2 regions of the Afifella sp. JA880 genome follow, and region 2 is predicted to be linked to the other one. Evidence: riboswitches for the same ligand, from Rfam matches in the RefSeq annotation. Region 2 holds a riboswitch; the other holds the start of a gene.
What was found. A riboswitch is a leader RNA that binds a small molecule or an ion and turns the genes downstream of it on or off. The one in region 2 is predicted to bind thiamine pyrophosphate.
Positions count from the first base shown of each region.

Region 1 (7,128 bases), 710 kb from region 2:
CGGCGGCAGTTTTCCGGGGCGCTCTTTGGCGGATGCGTGAGGCGTCATGAAGGATCACGAAAGCGTGTTGGATTACACTGTGGAGCCGGACGAAACCGGCCTGCGCCTCGATGCCTTTCTGGCTGCCCGCGCCGATCGTCTGTCGCGCAGCCGCCTCAAGGCTTTGATCAAGGACGGCCATGTCCGCGTCGGCGCGCGGAAATTAGACGAGCCGAACTACCGGGTCAAACCCGGCGAGACGGTCGAAGTGGACCTGCCGGAGCCGGAAGAAGCCACCCCGCGGCCGGAAGCGATCCCGCTTGCGATCGTCTATGAGGATGACCATCTCGTTGTCGTCGACAAGCCTGCAGGCATGGTCGTCCATCCCGCCCCCGGCGCTCACGACGGAACCCTCGTCAATGCCCTCCTTCATCATTGCGGCGACACGCTTTCCGGCATCGGCGGCATTCGTCGTCCGGGCATCGTCCATCGCCTCGACAAGGACACGAGCGGTCTTCTGGTGATCGCCAAGAACGATGTCGCCCATCGCGATCTCTCGGCGCAATTTGCCGATCACGGCCGCGAAGGCCCGCTGAAGCGGGAATATTGCGCGCTCGTCTGGGGCGTGCCGCAATTGCGCGCCGGGTCGGTCGATGCCCCGCTTGAACGCGATACGAAGAACCGCGAAAAACGCGCCGTCCGCCGCGGCGGCCGTCATGCCGTCACCCATTACCGGGTGGAGGAAACCTTTCAGAACGGGCTCGCAAGCCTCGTCACCTGTCGTCTCGAGACCGGTCGCACCCATCAAATTCGCGTGCACATGGCCCATATCGGCCATCCGCTTCTGGGCGACGCACTTTACGGCTCGGGCTTTCAGTCGAAGGTCGCAAAGCTTCCCGCAGACGCGGCCGACGCCCTTCGCGCCCTCTCCCGCCAGGCCCTGCATGCCCGCTCGCTCGGCTTTCGCCATCCCGAAACCGGCGAGACGGTGCTCTTCCATTCGCAACTGCCGAGCGATTTCGAGACACTTCTGAACGCCTTAAGAAAGCCTTCTGAAGCCTTACAAGGCCGTAATTAGGCAGCATCCCGAGAGGCATGATAGGCTTGACGCAAGCCAGGACGTGACAAAAGTTAGACAGGCGGGGTCGAAAGCTCTGCTCCAAGACAATCCACGAGTGCACAGGATGCGGCCGCTCCGCGGCGCCTCCCGGTGTCGACTCTTCTGATGACAGGCAATCCCGATGGCCACAGGCAACATCCCCGTCGTATCCACCGCCGAAGGCGGTTTGTCTCGTTATCTCGACGAGATCCGCAAATTCCCCATGCTCGAGCCGCAAGAGGAGTACATCCTCGCCAAGCGCTATCAGGAGCATGACGACCGCGATGCCGCGCATCGTCTGGTGACGAGCCATCTGCGCCTCGTCGCCAAGATCGCCATGGGCTATCGCGGCTATGGTCTGCCGATCGGCGAGGTCATTTCGGAAGGCAATGTCGGCCTGATGCAGGCCGTCAAGCGCTTCGATCCGGACAAGGGTTTCCGCCTCGCCACCTATGCGATGTGGTGGATCCGCGCCGCGATCCAGGAATATATCCTGCGCTCCTGGTCGCTCGTAAAAATGGGCACAACGGCCAATCAGAAGCGGCTCTTCTTCAACCTGCGCAAGGCCAAGAGCCAGATTTCGGCACTGGAAGAAGGCGATCTGAAGCCCGAGCAGGTGGCAACGATCGCCAAGCGTCTCAATGTGAGCGAGGAGGAGGTCATCTCCATGAACCGGCGGTTGTCCGGTGATGCCTCGCTCAACGCGCCGATCCGCGCCAATGAAGGCGAAGGCGGCGAATGGCAGGATTGGCTGTCCGACGATGAGACGGAAAGCCAGGAGACGAACCTCATTGCCCAGGACGAACTCCAGCAGCGCCGCGCCATGCTGAAGGACGCGATCGAGGTGCTCGACGAGCGCGAACGGCGGATCTTCGAGGCGCGTCGTCTCTCCGACGAACCGCTGACGCTGGAAGAGCTCTCGGGCGAGTTCGGCGTCTCGCGCGAGCGTGTGCGCCAGCTCGAGGTCAGGGCCTTCGAAAAGGTGCAGAAGGCGATGATCCGCGCCTCCAAGGAACGCGACCGCGGCGCCCAGCAGCGCCTCCTCGCCGACGCCTGAGGCGGAGCACCCGCCCAAGCGCTTGATCGCGCCGCGCTTCACCCACCAGGCGCGTCAACCGCCCCGCAACCGCCGCAGGGCCCGTCCGTCCATGACGACGAGCCCTGCGCCGATCATCGCCATGCCGGCAAACTGCCCCGCCGACAGGCTTTCTCCGAGTAGCACGACGCCGAGCGTCACCGCGCTCACCGGCACGAGAAGCGTGACGAGCATCGCGTTCGTGCCGCCGGCGCGCGCCAGAATCCGGAAAAACAGCACATAGGCGAATGCCGTCGAGAGGAGCGCAAGGCCGAGGATCGAAAAGATCGCGGCCATGCCGGGCATTGCCGTCGCGAAGGGCCGGTCGATGAGAAATGCGACCGGAACCATCAAAAGGGTCGATGTGGAAAGCTGCATCGCAGCCGCCACGACGGGATCGGTCGCCCGAAATCCCTTTCCGACGACCGCCGAAAACCCATAAGACGTCGCCGCGGCAAGCATCGCCAGAACGGCCAGGAAATCGGCCGACAGCCCGCGCAGGGCCGGCAGGCCGATCATCACGGCCACACCCAGAAAACCGAGAACGACGCCCGTGACCTTGTTCGTCGTCATCTTCTCATCCGCCGTCAGAACATGCGCGATGAGGACGGTGAAGATCGGCGTCGTCGCATTGAGGATAGAGGCCGCTCCCGCACCGATTTCGACGGTCGCGAAAGTGATCAGCGAAAACGGCACGGCGTTGTTGAGAAAACCCATCAAAAGCGCGCGCAGGTAAATCCCACCCCGGCTCGGCAGGCGCCGCCCGGAAACGATGATGACGACCCAGAGTGCCGCAGCCGCGATGCCGACGCGCAAGAGCACGAGCGTGAAGACCGGCACCTCCGCCCCCGCGACGCGCATGAACAGGAACGAGCCGCCCCAGAGGAGCGACAGAAGGACGAGAAGCGTCAGGCTGCCGAGATCGAGAGAAGCCTCCGCTGGCGCGGCGCGAGAAGATGTGGGGAGGGTTTTGGCGTCCATGTGACGAGCCCTAAGAGAGACTTCTCTCCGGCTCCACCCGATTCTTGAGGCGCTGCCTCCGGCTCGCCAGGAAGACGCCGCCGAGAATGCACACGCCGCCGAAAGCGTGGGCGTAGGTAAAAGTCTCGCCAAGGGCGAAGACAGCGAGAATGGCGCCGAAGAACGGCACCAGATGGAAGAAGGGCCCCGCCCTGTTCGGACCGATGAGATCGACGCCCCGGTTGAAGCAGATATAGGCGAGCACTGAGGGAAAAACGGCGACGTAGAAGAGCGCCGCAACGCTCGCCGCATTGATGTCGATATGGCCGCCGCGCAAAAGATCGAGCGCGCTTGCCGGCAGGAGCATGATGGCGCCCCATCCGATGGTGATCGCCAGGAAGCTCAGCCAGTGAAGAGGCGGCCGCCGCTTCAAAAGCGCGGAATAGGTGGCATAGATGACGACGTCGATCAGCATGATCACGTCGCCCGGATTGAGCCGCAGATGCGCCAGCACCTGCAATTGCCCGCGCGAGACGATGACCACGACGCCGATGAGGGAGACGACGATCCCGGCAAGCTGGCCGAAGGTGAGCCGCTCGCGGAAGAGCATGAAAACGACGAAGGCGATGGCAAGCGGCGTCGTCGCCTGCAGAAGCACGACATTGAGCGCCGTCGTATATTCGAGAGCCCAGTAGAGAAGCGTGTTGAAGAGCGTGATGCCGCACAAAGCCATCAGCGTCAGCACGCCGAGATGACGCTGGATCACCGGCCAGTCGGCGCGCAGAGCCTTCATGGCGAAAGGCAGGATCAACAGCGCAGCCCCACCCCAGCGCAGCTGCGCGAAAAGAATCGGTGAGAAATCATCGATCACCGCCCGCGCGACCACCGCATTGCCGGCCCAGAAGAGCGAGGTCAGCGTCAAGAGCAGATAGGGTTGATCGAAAAGCCAACGAAAAGGGGCAAAGAGGACACGCATTTCCCCGCCTCTATTCCTCTGCGGCAAATTTGTCATCCACCGGGACCATGGATGAGAGCGCAAACGCGACCGTGCGGCGACCGTGAGACGGCTTGCAAGCCTCGACCGGAGAGTTATGGTGGGCGTTTCCGAGGGGTGTGCGGACAAACCGCGCTGAGATGGCCGTGATGGCGGCCGGACCCTTTGAACCTGATCCGGGTCATGCCGGCGAAGGGACGGGCCTCAGTCTCTCCAGCACGCATGATCTCTGCCATGAAAGGGGCGCGTGCTGGCCATTCTCGCAATCCGTCTCGCGATCGCGATCGCACTCCTCGCCATCTGGGAAGGCCTCGTGCGCGCAACCGGCGTGCCGCGCTTCATCCTGCCGGCGCCGAGCGATCTCGTGACGGCTTTCTCCGCCCTCCCCTTCTATTATCTCGGCAATGCCGCCGTCACCGCGACGGAGATCGTGGTCGGCCTCGTCGCCGGAGCGCTGGTCGGCGCATTGACGGCGATCCTGGTCGTTGCCTCTCCCGCGCTTGAAAGGCTCGCCATGCCGATCCTGGCGGCAAGCCAGGCGCTCCCGGTCTTCGCCATCGCGCCGCTTCTCGTCATCTGGTTCGGCTTCGGCATGGCGTCCAAAGTCGTGATGGCCGGGCTCATCATCTATTTTCCGGTGGCCACTGCGTTTGCCGACGGTCTGAAGCGCACCGATCCGGGCCTTCTCGATCTCGCAAAGCTCAACCGCGCCTCCAGGCGCGACACCTTCCGCTACATCCGCATTCCTGCAGCCCTGCCCGCCCTCGCCTCCGGGCTCAGGGTCGCCGCCGCGATCGCGCCGATCGGCGCCGTCGTCGGGGAATGGGTCGGCGCCTCGGCTGGCCTCGGCTTTGTCATGCTGCAGGCCAATGCCCGCATGCAGACCGACCGCGTCTTCGTCGGCCTCTTCCTGCTCGCCGCCATGGCGATCCTGCTGCGCGCCCTGATCGACCTCTTCCTGCGCCGCCTCCTCGGCTGGGTGCCGGGAGAAGCGAGCATCGCCTGACGATCCGCCTAAACCCGACATCCGAAAAGAGAGGAAATGACCATGCTCGACCGCCTGCGCCTGATGCTTCTGGCGCTCATCTTGACGGCATCGCCCGCCGCAGCCGCGGACCACCTGACCGTGCTGCTCGATTGGTTCGTGAACCCCGACCACGCGCCGCTGGTCGTCGCGCAGGAAAAGGGCTATTTCGCCGAGGAAGACCTCGATGTGGAGATGATCCCGCCGGCCGACCCGAGCGCCCCGCCCCGCCTAGTTGCGGCTGGCGAAGGCGATGTCGCCATTTCCTACCAGCCCAACCTCTATCTTCAGGTGGCCGAAGGATTGCCGCTGGCGCGCTTCGGAACGCTCGTCGAAACGCCGCTCAACTCGCTCGTGGTTCTGGAAGGCAGTGATGTCACGACGCTCGCCGACCTCAAGGGGAAGACGGTCGGCTTCTCGGTTGGTGGCTTCGAAGACGTGCTTCTGAAGATGATGCTCGGAGAAAGCGGCGTGACCCTCGACGACGTCGATCTCGTCAACGTCAACTTCGCGCTCTCACCGGCCCTTCTCGCAGGACGTGTCGATGCCGTCATCGGCGCCTTCCGCAATGTCGAGCTCAACCAGCTCGACATCGAAGGCAAGCCCGGCCGCGCCTTCTATCCCGAGGAGCACGGCGTGCCGCCTTATGACGAGCTCATCTTCATCGCACGCTCCGACAAGCTCGACGACGACAGGCTGCCGCGCTTCCTGAAGGCGATCGAGCGCGCAACGCTTTATCTGACCAACCATCCCGAGGAAGCCCTCGAGATCTTCACGAAAGCGCATCCTGATCTCGGCGACGAGCTCAACCGCCGTGCCTTCATGGATACGGTCGCCCGCTTTTCGAAAAGCCCCGGAGCTTTCGACGCCGGCCGCTATCAGCGGTTCGCGGAATTCATGAAAGATCAGGGACTGATCGAGACTGTGCCGGAGCTGGAAAGCTACGCCCAGGCCGTTCGGTAAAGGCCAGTTCGGTGAAAGCCAGTCAGGCTGGGGCGATCAGGAATCGCCCCAGCTCTGCATCACATTCTCAAACACCTTGTCGCCCGGAATCCCCTTCTCGAAGGTGATCAGGGCCCGCTTTCCGCCCTCAAACAGGATCGGCAGGTCGAACCAGGAACCGCTGCGCAGAAGCTCCAGATTCCGCTCCACCTGATCGGGCGTGTCGGAAAGCGCGATCCAGTAGAGATCACCGGTCACGTCGACGGCAGCGCCTGCGAGCGGCTGTCCGCGCGCCTGCTCGTTCGGCTTCATCACCAAGGCCGGAACACGCTGCACGACCGCGGTGTCGTCGAGCGTACCGGAGAAGGCGATCTCGATGAGATGGCTCGCCGGCAGGGCAACGTCGTTGTTCTTGGAAATGGTGATCGTGACCTCGGCCTCACGCTCCGGCACATCGATTTTCGCCTGGATGGCAGAGCCTCCGTCGTCGCGCTTGACCGTCGACCACGACACGGCGCCGTTCACCGCCTTGCCGGCGGCCCCGTCTTCGCCCTGCTCGTAGAAGATCGCCCTTTGCCCGACGAGCGAACCGCTCGCGGCCTGTTCCGTGGCATTCCCGCTGGAGGGCGCCGTCTCGGAGAGCTCGTCCGGCGTTCCCGGCTGCGCCTCGTCGGCCGGCAGACCAGCGGCATCTGATTCGCCCGTGTCGTCCGGCAGACCTTCATCGCTCGGCGCACCGTCGAGTGGCGCATCCATCGGCTCTTCCTGGCTCGTGGAAGGTCCGGCATCGGACGTCTCGGCTTCCGGCCCGGAGAGGAGACGATCCTCGTCCTTGCCTTCCACGCGTTCGCCCTGGCTCTCGATGAGGCCCGTCAAAGGCGACGAGGACGGGTTGTCCTCGGCGTTCCCCGGGGCCGTTCCCTGTGCCGTCTCGTCGGAGGAAACCTGGCCGGAGATATCGTCATACGCGGTGACGATCGTATCCCATTGCGAATAGACGACCGCTCCGATGCCGAGCGCGATCAACAGAACCAGGACGGTCGCGATCAGCGCCG
Region 1 is NZ_JAOANH010000002.1:856,187-863,314, forward strand. Features, by position in the region: gene NYQ83_RS12175 (hypothetical protein) at 1-48, opposite strand, end outside; gene NYQ83_RS12180 (RluA family pseudouridine synthase) at 47-1,057, shown strand; gene rpoH (RNA polymerase sigma factor RpoH) at 1,221-2,135, shown strand; gene NYQ83_RS12190 (DMT family transporter) at 2,190-3,134, opposite strand; gene NYQ83_RS12195 (DMT family transporter) at 3,145-4,089, opposite strand; TPP riboswitch at 4,211-4,322, shown strand; gene NYQ83_RS12200 (ABC transporter permease) at 4,355-5,113, shown strand; gene NYQ83_RS12205 (ABC transporter substrate-binding protein) at 5,156-6,094, shown strand; gene NYQ83_RS12210 (hypothetical protein) at 6,131-7,128, opposite strand, start outside.
Region 1: linked by a shared signal. The riboswitch ahead of NYQ83_RS12200 (ABC transporter permease) and the one ahead of thiM (hydroxyethylthiazole kinase) in region 2 are both predicted to bind thiamine pyrophosphate.

Region 2 (7,128 bases):
GAAACGCCGGGACCCGGCAGGTTCTTCGGCCACGACGTGACCATCGACCATTCGATGCGGCTTTGGGCGACTGCCGGTCGGGCAAGCGCACCGGCGCCTGCGACCGCCGCCCCTCCGGTGAGAAGGCCGCGCCGGCTGAGGCTGTGGCCGGAGCTCATCCATTCCTCCATTGCCGGTAGAAATGGTGAACCGGTCCATGCCCCTTGCCGACCTCCAAAAGGTCCGCATTGACGATGGCGTTGTGGACATAGGCCTTGGCGGCGTCGACCGCTTCCGGCAGGCCGAGCCCGTTGGCAAGCCCCGCCGCAATCGCCGAGGACAGCGTGCAGCCGGTACCGTGTGTATTCTTGGTATCGATGCGCGGCGCGCTGAACCAATGGGCCTCGCCTTCGAACCACAACAGGTCCGCGGCTTCGTCGCCATTGCCATGCCCGCCTTTGAGAAGGACCGCCCCTGCGCCGAAATCGGCAAGCGCCTGCGCCTGGCGCAGCATGATGTCGGAATCGTCCGCAGGCTCCTCGTCGAGAAGACGGGCTGCTTCCATCAGATTGGGCGTGATCACGGCGGAAAGCGGGAAAAGTCTCTCCCGCAGGCTCGTCACGGCCTCATCGGCAATGAGCGGATCGCCGGAGGCCGCCACCATCACCGGATCGAGCACGACGGGACCGGGCTCCCACCGCGTCAGCCCCTCCGCCACGGTTTCGATGACCTCCGGCTTCGAGAGCATGCCGATTTTGGTCGCGCCGACGGCAAGGTCGGAGAAGACCGCATCCATCTCGGCTGCCACGAAATCCGCGGGCACGTCGTGAATGGCCCTCACACCACATGTGTTCTGGGCGACCAGAGCCGTGATCACCGTCGCGCCATAGACACCGAGAGCTGAAAAAGTCTTGAGGTCGGCCTGGATGCCGGCGCCGCTGGTCGGGTCTGTGCCTGCAATCGAAAGTGCGATGGCCGTCATTGTGTGTCCTTCGCTGTACGAATTTCTTCAAGAAGCGCCTGGGCGGCGGCTTGTGGATCGTCGGCCCCCATGATGGCGGATACGACGGCAACGCCCTCGGCCCCGGCAGCGATGCATGCGGCGGCATTGGCAGCGCCGATGCCCCCGATGGCAACGGATCGAAGCCCGACATCCCGCGTGACCGTGGCAAGCCCCTCCAGGCCGATCGCCGCACCGGCATTGGGCTTGGTGGCCGTCGTACAGACCGGTCCGACCCCGATATAGTCGGCGCCGGAAAGAGCCTCTCGGGACGCCTCGTGTTCCGACGCATTGCCGACGGAGATGCCGAGGATGCGCTCTTCGCCGATCAGCCGCCTTGCATCGGCGCCGTCCATATCGCTCTGGCCGAGATGCACGCCGTCAGCCCCGGCCGCGAGCGCGACATCGATGCGGTCATTGACTATGAGCGGCACGCCCATCGGCTCCAACAGCGCCTTCAGGCTGCGCGCAATGGCAACGAGTTCGCGCGTGCCGGCGTCGGGGTCGCGCAGCTGCACCAGCGTCACGCCGCCTTTGACGGCCGCAGCGACCGTCTCGAAAAAATCCCGCGGACCGCAAAGCCTCGGATCGGTGACGAGATAAAGCGAAAGATCGAAGGGATGACGCATCATTCCTCCTCCCCGCTTCCGGCGCCGATACCGCAATGGGCGGCAAGCAGATCCTTGTTCATGCGGAAAAGCGCGTCACAAAGCTCGGCGGGCAGATGCCCTGGCCCGTTGCCACATCGCTCACCGGCGATCCGGCCGGCAGCGGCATAAACGGCAAGCCCGGCGGTTGCCGCTTCGAGCGGTGGCCGCACGGCCGAGAACGCGGCAACGCAGGCGGAAAGCGCACAGCCGAGGGCGGTTGAGCGCGGCATGAGCGCATGCCCGCCGGTGACCGAAACGACCTCATTGCCATCTGTCGCGTAATCGGTCGCACCAGTCACGGCAACGACACTTCCCGATGTCCGTGCCAGCGCCTTCGCCGCCGCAACGGCCTGATCGGAGGCAGCAAGAGAATCGACCCCCCTGCCGAGTGCCCCGGCCTCGCCTGCGAGGCTCATGATCTCGCTCGCATTGCCGCGCACGATCGTCGGCCGCAGGGACAGAAGTGTGTTCGCGGCTTCGCTTCGAAATGGCGTCGCGCCCGTCGCCACCGGGTCGAGCACCCAGGGCTTCTGCTGCTCCCCCATGGCCTCGGCGGCTTTTTTCATGGCGCGCAGCCAGGCGGGCGACAACGTGCCGATATTGACGACGAGCGCATCCGCAAGCTTGGCGAAATCGCCGACCTCCTCCTCGGCATGCACCATCGCGGGTGACGCGCCGAGGGCGAGAAGCGCATTCGCGGAGACGCTCATCGAAACGAAGTTGGTGATGTTTTGGACGAGAGGCTGGCGCGCCCGCAGATCCGTCAACGCCGCAAAGACCTCGTCGATCGTCATAGGCATGAAATTCTCCCACTTCGGACCCGGCCCGAAGCGGAAGCAAATGAACGACGAGGATTTCTCGGCATCATCCCATCCCTCCGCCGGTGTTAACCGGATCAGGTTCGAGGGGTTGGCCGGATCGCCTCTCAGCCGCCTACAGATTGCAGCGGCACCCCCTGAGACGTCTTCCGATCTAGTGGTCTCAGAACCCCTTTGCAAGCATCGGCCGCTTGGCCCTTGCCGCGACCGGACAGTTGCGGTTTTCTCCGCGCCAAGGAGACAGCCATGACCCCGTTTTTCGTACTCATCAAATGCCAGCTCGGCCAGGCCTACCAGGTCGCCACCGCCCTGGCCGACGCCGAGATCGCGTCTGAAATCTATTCCACAGCAGGCGATTACGACCTTCTGGCAAAGTTCTATCTGAGCGCAGACGACGACATCGGCCGCTTCGTGCAGGAAAAGGTGCACGTCATCGAAGGCATCCAGGACACCAAAACGATTCCCACCTTCAAGGCGTTCTGAGGCTCATCCGCCTCACCCTTGCGGCGTCGACAATTTGCGCATCTTTCGCCGCTCCAGCCCCAATTGATGCTCGCGGTAGATGATGAAGATGCCGGCAGCGATGACGACCGCTCCGCCCACGGCGACGTTGATTCCGGGAATTTCATTGAAGAGCAGATAACCGGCGATCGTGCCCCAGATCATCGAGGCATACTCGAAAGGCGCGATCGTCGACGTCTCGGCATAACGGTAGGCGGCCGTCAGAGTGATCTGTCCGAGGCCGCCGAAAAGCCCGCACAGGATGAGAAGGATCATCTCTTCCGTATCGGGCATGACCCATCCGAACGGGATGGTGAAAAGCGCCACGACCGTGCACGTGACGGAAAAATAGAAGACGATGGCGGAGGTCGATTCCGTCGCCGTCATCTTGCGGATGAGGATCGCGACCACCGCCGTCAGCACCATGGAGCCGAGCGCGCAGAGCGAACCGACGAATTCCCGCCCGCCGAGTTCACCGCTCGAGAGTAGATCGAAGCGCGGCCACAGCACGATCATGATGCCGACGAAACCGACGGCAACGGCGGTCGAACGATAGATGCGCACCGTTTCGTGCAGGATCAGGGCGCCCAACACGACGATCATCAAAGGCGCGCCGTAGCTGATCGCCATGGATTCGGGCAGAGGCAGGCGCTGGACGCCGGCGAACCACAGCATCATCGTGGTCACCCCGACGAGGCCGCGACGGGCATGGCTCCAGGGATCTTTGGTGCGCACGGCCTCCTTGAGCTTGTTCTGCCAGGCGAGCATGCCGAGGAGCGGAACGAGCGCAAAGGCGGAGCGAAAGAACACGATCTCGCCGGTCGGCACGCGCTCGCCGACGAGCTTGATGCAGGAAAGCATCAGCGCGAAGGCAATGGTCGAGCTGACCTTGAGAATGATGGCGCGGGTCGCTGTGGTCACGATTGCCCACCGCCTCGGCTCTGCCGCGCGTTACGCCGGCAGTCCGCTACGTCTTTGGTCACCCTAGCCTCGTTGTCCGGGGAGCGCCGCCTTTGCGGCTTGAATGGCATTCCATACCCGCAGCGGTGTCGCCGGCAGGTCGAGATGGCGGATCCCGTACTCTCGATAAAGCGCATCGACAACGGCATTCATGACCGCGGGCGTCGCGCCGATCGTTCCCGCCTCCCCGGCACCTTTGATGCCGAGGGCATTGTGCGTCGAAGGCACGTTGCGCGTCTCGAAATGAAAGGAAACCGTGTCCCAGGCGCGCGGCATGGCATAATCGCTGAAGCTTGCGGTCAGAAGCTGCCCGTCTTCGTCATAAACCGTGTTCTCCAGAAGCACCTGGCCGATGCTTTGCGCCACACCGCCATGCACCTGGCCCTCGAGCAGCAGCGGATTCACGCTCACCCCGAAATCATCGACGATGGTGTAGCGTTCGATACGCGTGCTGCCCGTCTCCGGATCGATCTCCAATTCGCAGACATGCGTGCCGTTCGGATAGGTCGCTTCCGCCTGCTTGAACTCTCCGATCGCCGTCACCTCGGCGCGGTCGCCCGCTCTGGCCGCGAGATCGGCGAAAGAAATCGCCCGGTCGGTCCCGACAATCCGCGCCTCTCCGGCGGAAAGCTCGATATCGCCCGCAGCCGCTTCCAGCGCATCGGCCGCCAGATCCTTGAGCTTTTCCGCAAGATTGTCCGATGCGATCCGCACGGACGGACCACCGAGCGGGATGGAGCGTGAGCCGCCCGTGCCGCCGCCCGTTTCCAGCTCATCGGTATCGCCCTGATGCACCCGGATCTGATCGAGATCGAGGCCGAGGCGCTCGGCCACGAACTGGGCATAGGCCGTGCGGTGTCCCTGCCCTGTCGCCTGCGTGCCGATGAAAAGCGCGACATGGCCGTCGTCTTCGAGCACGATTTTCGCCGGTTCGGAGCCGGCAAAAGCGCAAGCCTCGACATAGCTCGCCATCCCGATGCCTCTGAGCCGTCCGCGCGCCTTGCTCTCTGCGGCACGCGTCTCGAAACCGGCGTGGTCCGAGACCTCCAGCGCCCGTTCCAGGTGCCCGGCGAATTCGCCTGTATCATACAGCCGTCCGGTGACGGTCCCGTACGGCAGTTGCTCCGGCCGGATAAAATTGCGCCGCCGGATTTCGTCTGGAGCCAGACCCACTACGCGCGCGGCCTCGTCGATCAGCCGCTCCAACAGGAACGCCGCTTCGGGGCGCCCGGCACCACGATAGGCGTCGACCGGTACGGTGTTCGAATAGACGCCTTTGACGCTCGCATGGGCGATGTCGATGTCATAAAGCCCAGTCGTCATCGAGACCCCGACCCAAGGAATATACGGCCCGAACTGCGAGAGATAGGCGCCCATATTGGCCGTGAGATCGACCTTCATGGCGAGGATGCGGCCGTCTTGATCGAGCGCCATCGCCGCCTCCGCGATGTTGTCGCGGCCTTGCGCATCCGACTGAAAATGCTCGTTGCGATCGCAAACCCAGCGCACAGGCTGACCGAGCACTGCGGCCGCTTTGGCCGCGAGTGGATATTCCCGATAGGCGAAGATTTTGGGGCCGAAGCCGCCGCCCACCTCCGGAGTGACGACACGAAAACGCGACGGATCCACCTGCATCGCTTTGGCGACCGCCTTGCGCATGCCGTGCACGCCCTGTGAGCCAACCGTCAGCGTCCAGCGTTCTTGTTCCGGATCGTATTCGGCAACGATCGCGCGTGGCTCGATATAGTTGCAGACGAGGCGGTTGTTGACGAGGCTGAGTCTGGCGACCTTGTCGGCCTTGGCGAACGCGTCATCCGTCGCGGCCGCGTCTCCCACCTCATACTCGAAGGCGAGGTTGGTCCCGTGCTCCGGCCATACGAGCGGCGTGTCAGCCTCGAGCAGCCGATCGGTGCCGACCGCAACCGGCAGAGGTTCGTAATCGATCTCGATCAACTCCGCCGCTGCGCACGCATTCTCGATTGTATCGGCGACGACGAAAGCGACTGCATCCCCCACATGCCGAACCACGCCTTCGCAGAGAATAGGCACCTCGGCCTTGCGCATTTCGCCCTTGGCCGGCCCCGATCCGAGACAGGGCATGGCGGCCATGTCGGCGACATCGGCGGCCGTCCACACGAGCTTCACGCCCTCTGCCTTTCGCGCCGCCTCAAGGCGCGGTGGGTCGAAGCGCGCATGCGCAAGCGGCGAACGCAAGACAAAGGCGACCAGCGTGCCGGCCGGCTTCACGTCGGTCGTATAGCGGCCCTCACCGCGAATGAGAGCCTCATCCTCGACACGGCGCACCCGCGCCCCCATGCCAAACTTTGGCGGTGCCAGATCGGTCATTAGCGCAATTATCCGTCGTGAAAGCAGGAGAGACAGGCGCAAGCGGGGAGCCTGCGCCGACGAACGAAAGACCGCCCACAGCTTGACGGAGAATGCGACGAAGCGTCAATAGACGCCATGGATGGAACGGGCCGGTTCGGCGAAACATCTGCCGGATTGACGAAACGGTTTCAGGCTCTGCCTGGCAATCTTCGTGGGGCCGCCTGGATCATCGTCGCCACTATTCTCTTCACCATCATGATGACGCTGATCAAGCTCATCGGCACGAGGCTGCCGGTCGCTGAAATCCTGGTTGTGCGTCAGTCGGTGATGTTTCTCGCCGCTCTGCCGCTGATCATCCGGGGGTTTCCGGGTTCGCTGACGACGCGGCGCCCTCTCCTTCACGCGGGACGCATCCTCTTCGCCGTCATTGCGATGTTCTGCGGCTTCACGGCGGTTGTTCATCTACCACTCGCTGATGCAACCGCGATCGCTTTCGCCAAGAGCTTTTTCATCCCGCTCTTTGCCATCGTCATCCTCAAAGAGGCGGTCGGACCTCGCCGCTGGGGCGCGATCATCTGCGGCTTCATCGGCGTCATGGTGATGCTCAACCCGACCGGCGCAGGCATCGACGGCTATGGCCTTCTGGCCGTAGCGGGCGCCGCCTCGGCGGCCCTCGTCATGGTGATCATTCGGCTCCTGTCGCGCTCAGACCTCGCGATCACCATCCTCGCCTATCAGACGGTCTTCGTGGGTGTTTTGCTGACACCTCTCGCGATCTGGCAATGGGTGTGGCCGACCTGGACGGAATTCGGCCTGCTCGTCGCCATAGGGCTCGTCTCGGTCACGGCACAAAGCTGCAACATACAGGCATTTCGCGCCGGAGAAGCGACCG
Region 2 is NZ_JAOANH010000002.1:141,559-148,686, forward strand. Features, by position in the region: gene NYQ83_RS08855 (TRAP transporter substrate-binding protein) at 1-158, opposite strand, end outside; gene thiD (bifunctional hydroxymethylpyrimidine kinase/phosphomethylpyrimidine kinase) at 155-961, opposite strand; gene thiE (thiamine phosphate synthase) at 958-1,611, opposite strand; gene thiM (hydroxyethylthiazole kinase) at 1,608-2,429, opposite strand; TPP riboswitch at 2,485-2,595, opposite strand; gene NYQ83_RS08875 (Lrp/AsnC ligand binding domain-containing protein) at 2,694-2,930, shown strand; gene NYQ83_RS08880 (DMT family transporter) at 2,943-3,869, opposite strand; gene NYQ83_RS08885 (xanthine dehydrogenase family protein molybdopterin-binding subunit) at 3,933-6,254, opposite strand; gene NYQ83_RS08890 (DMT family transporter) at 6,372-7,128, shown strand, end outside.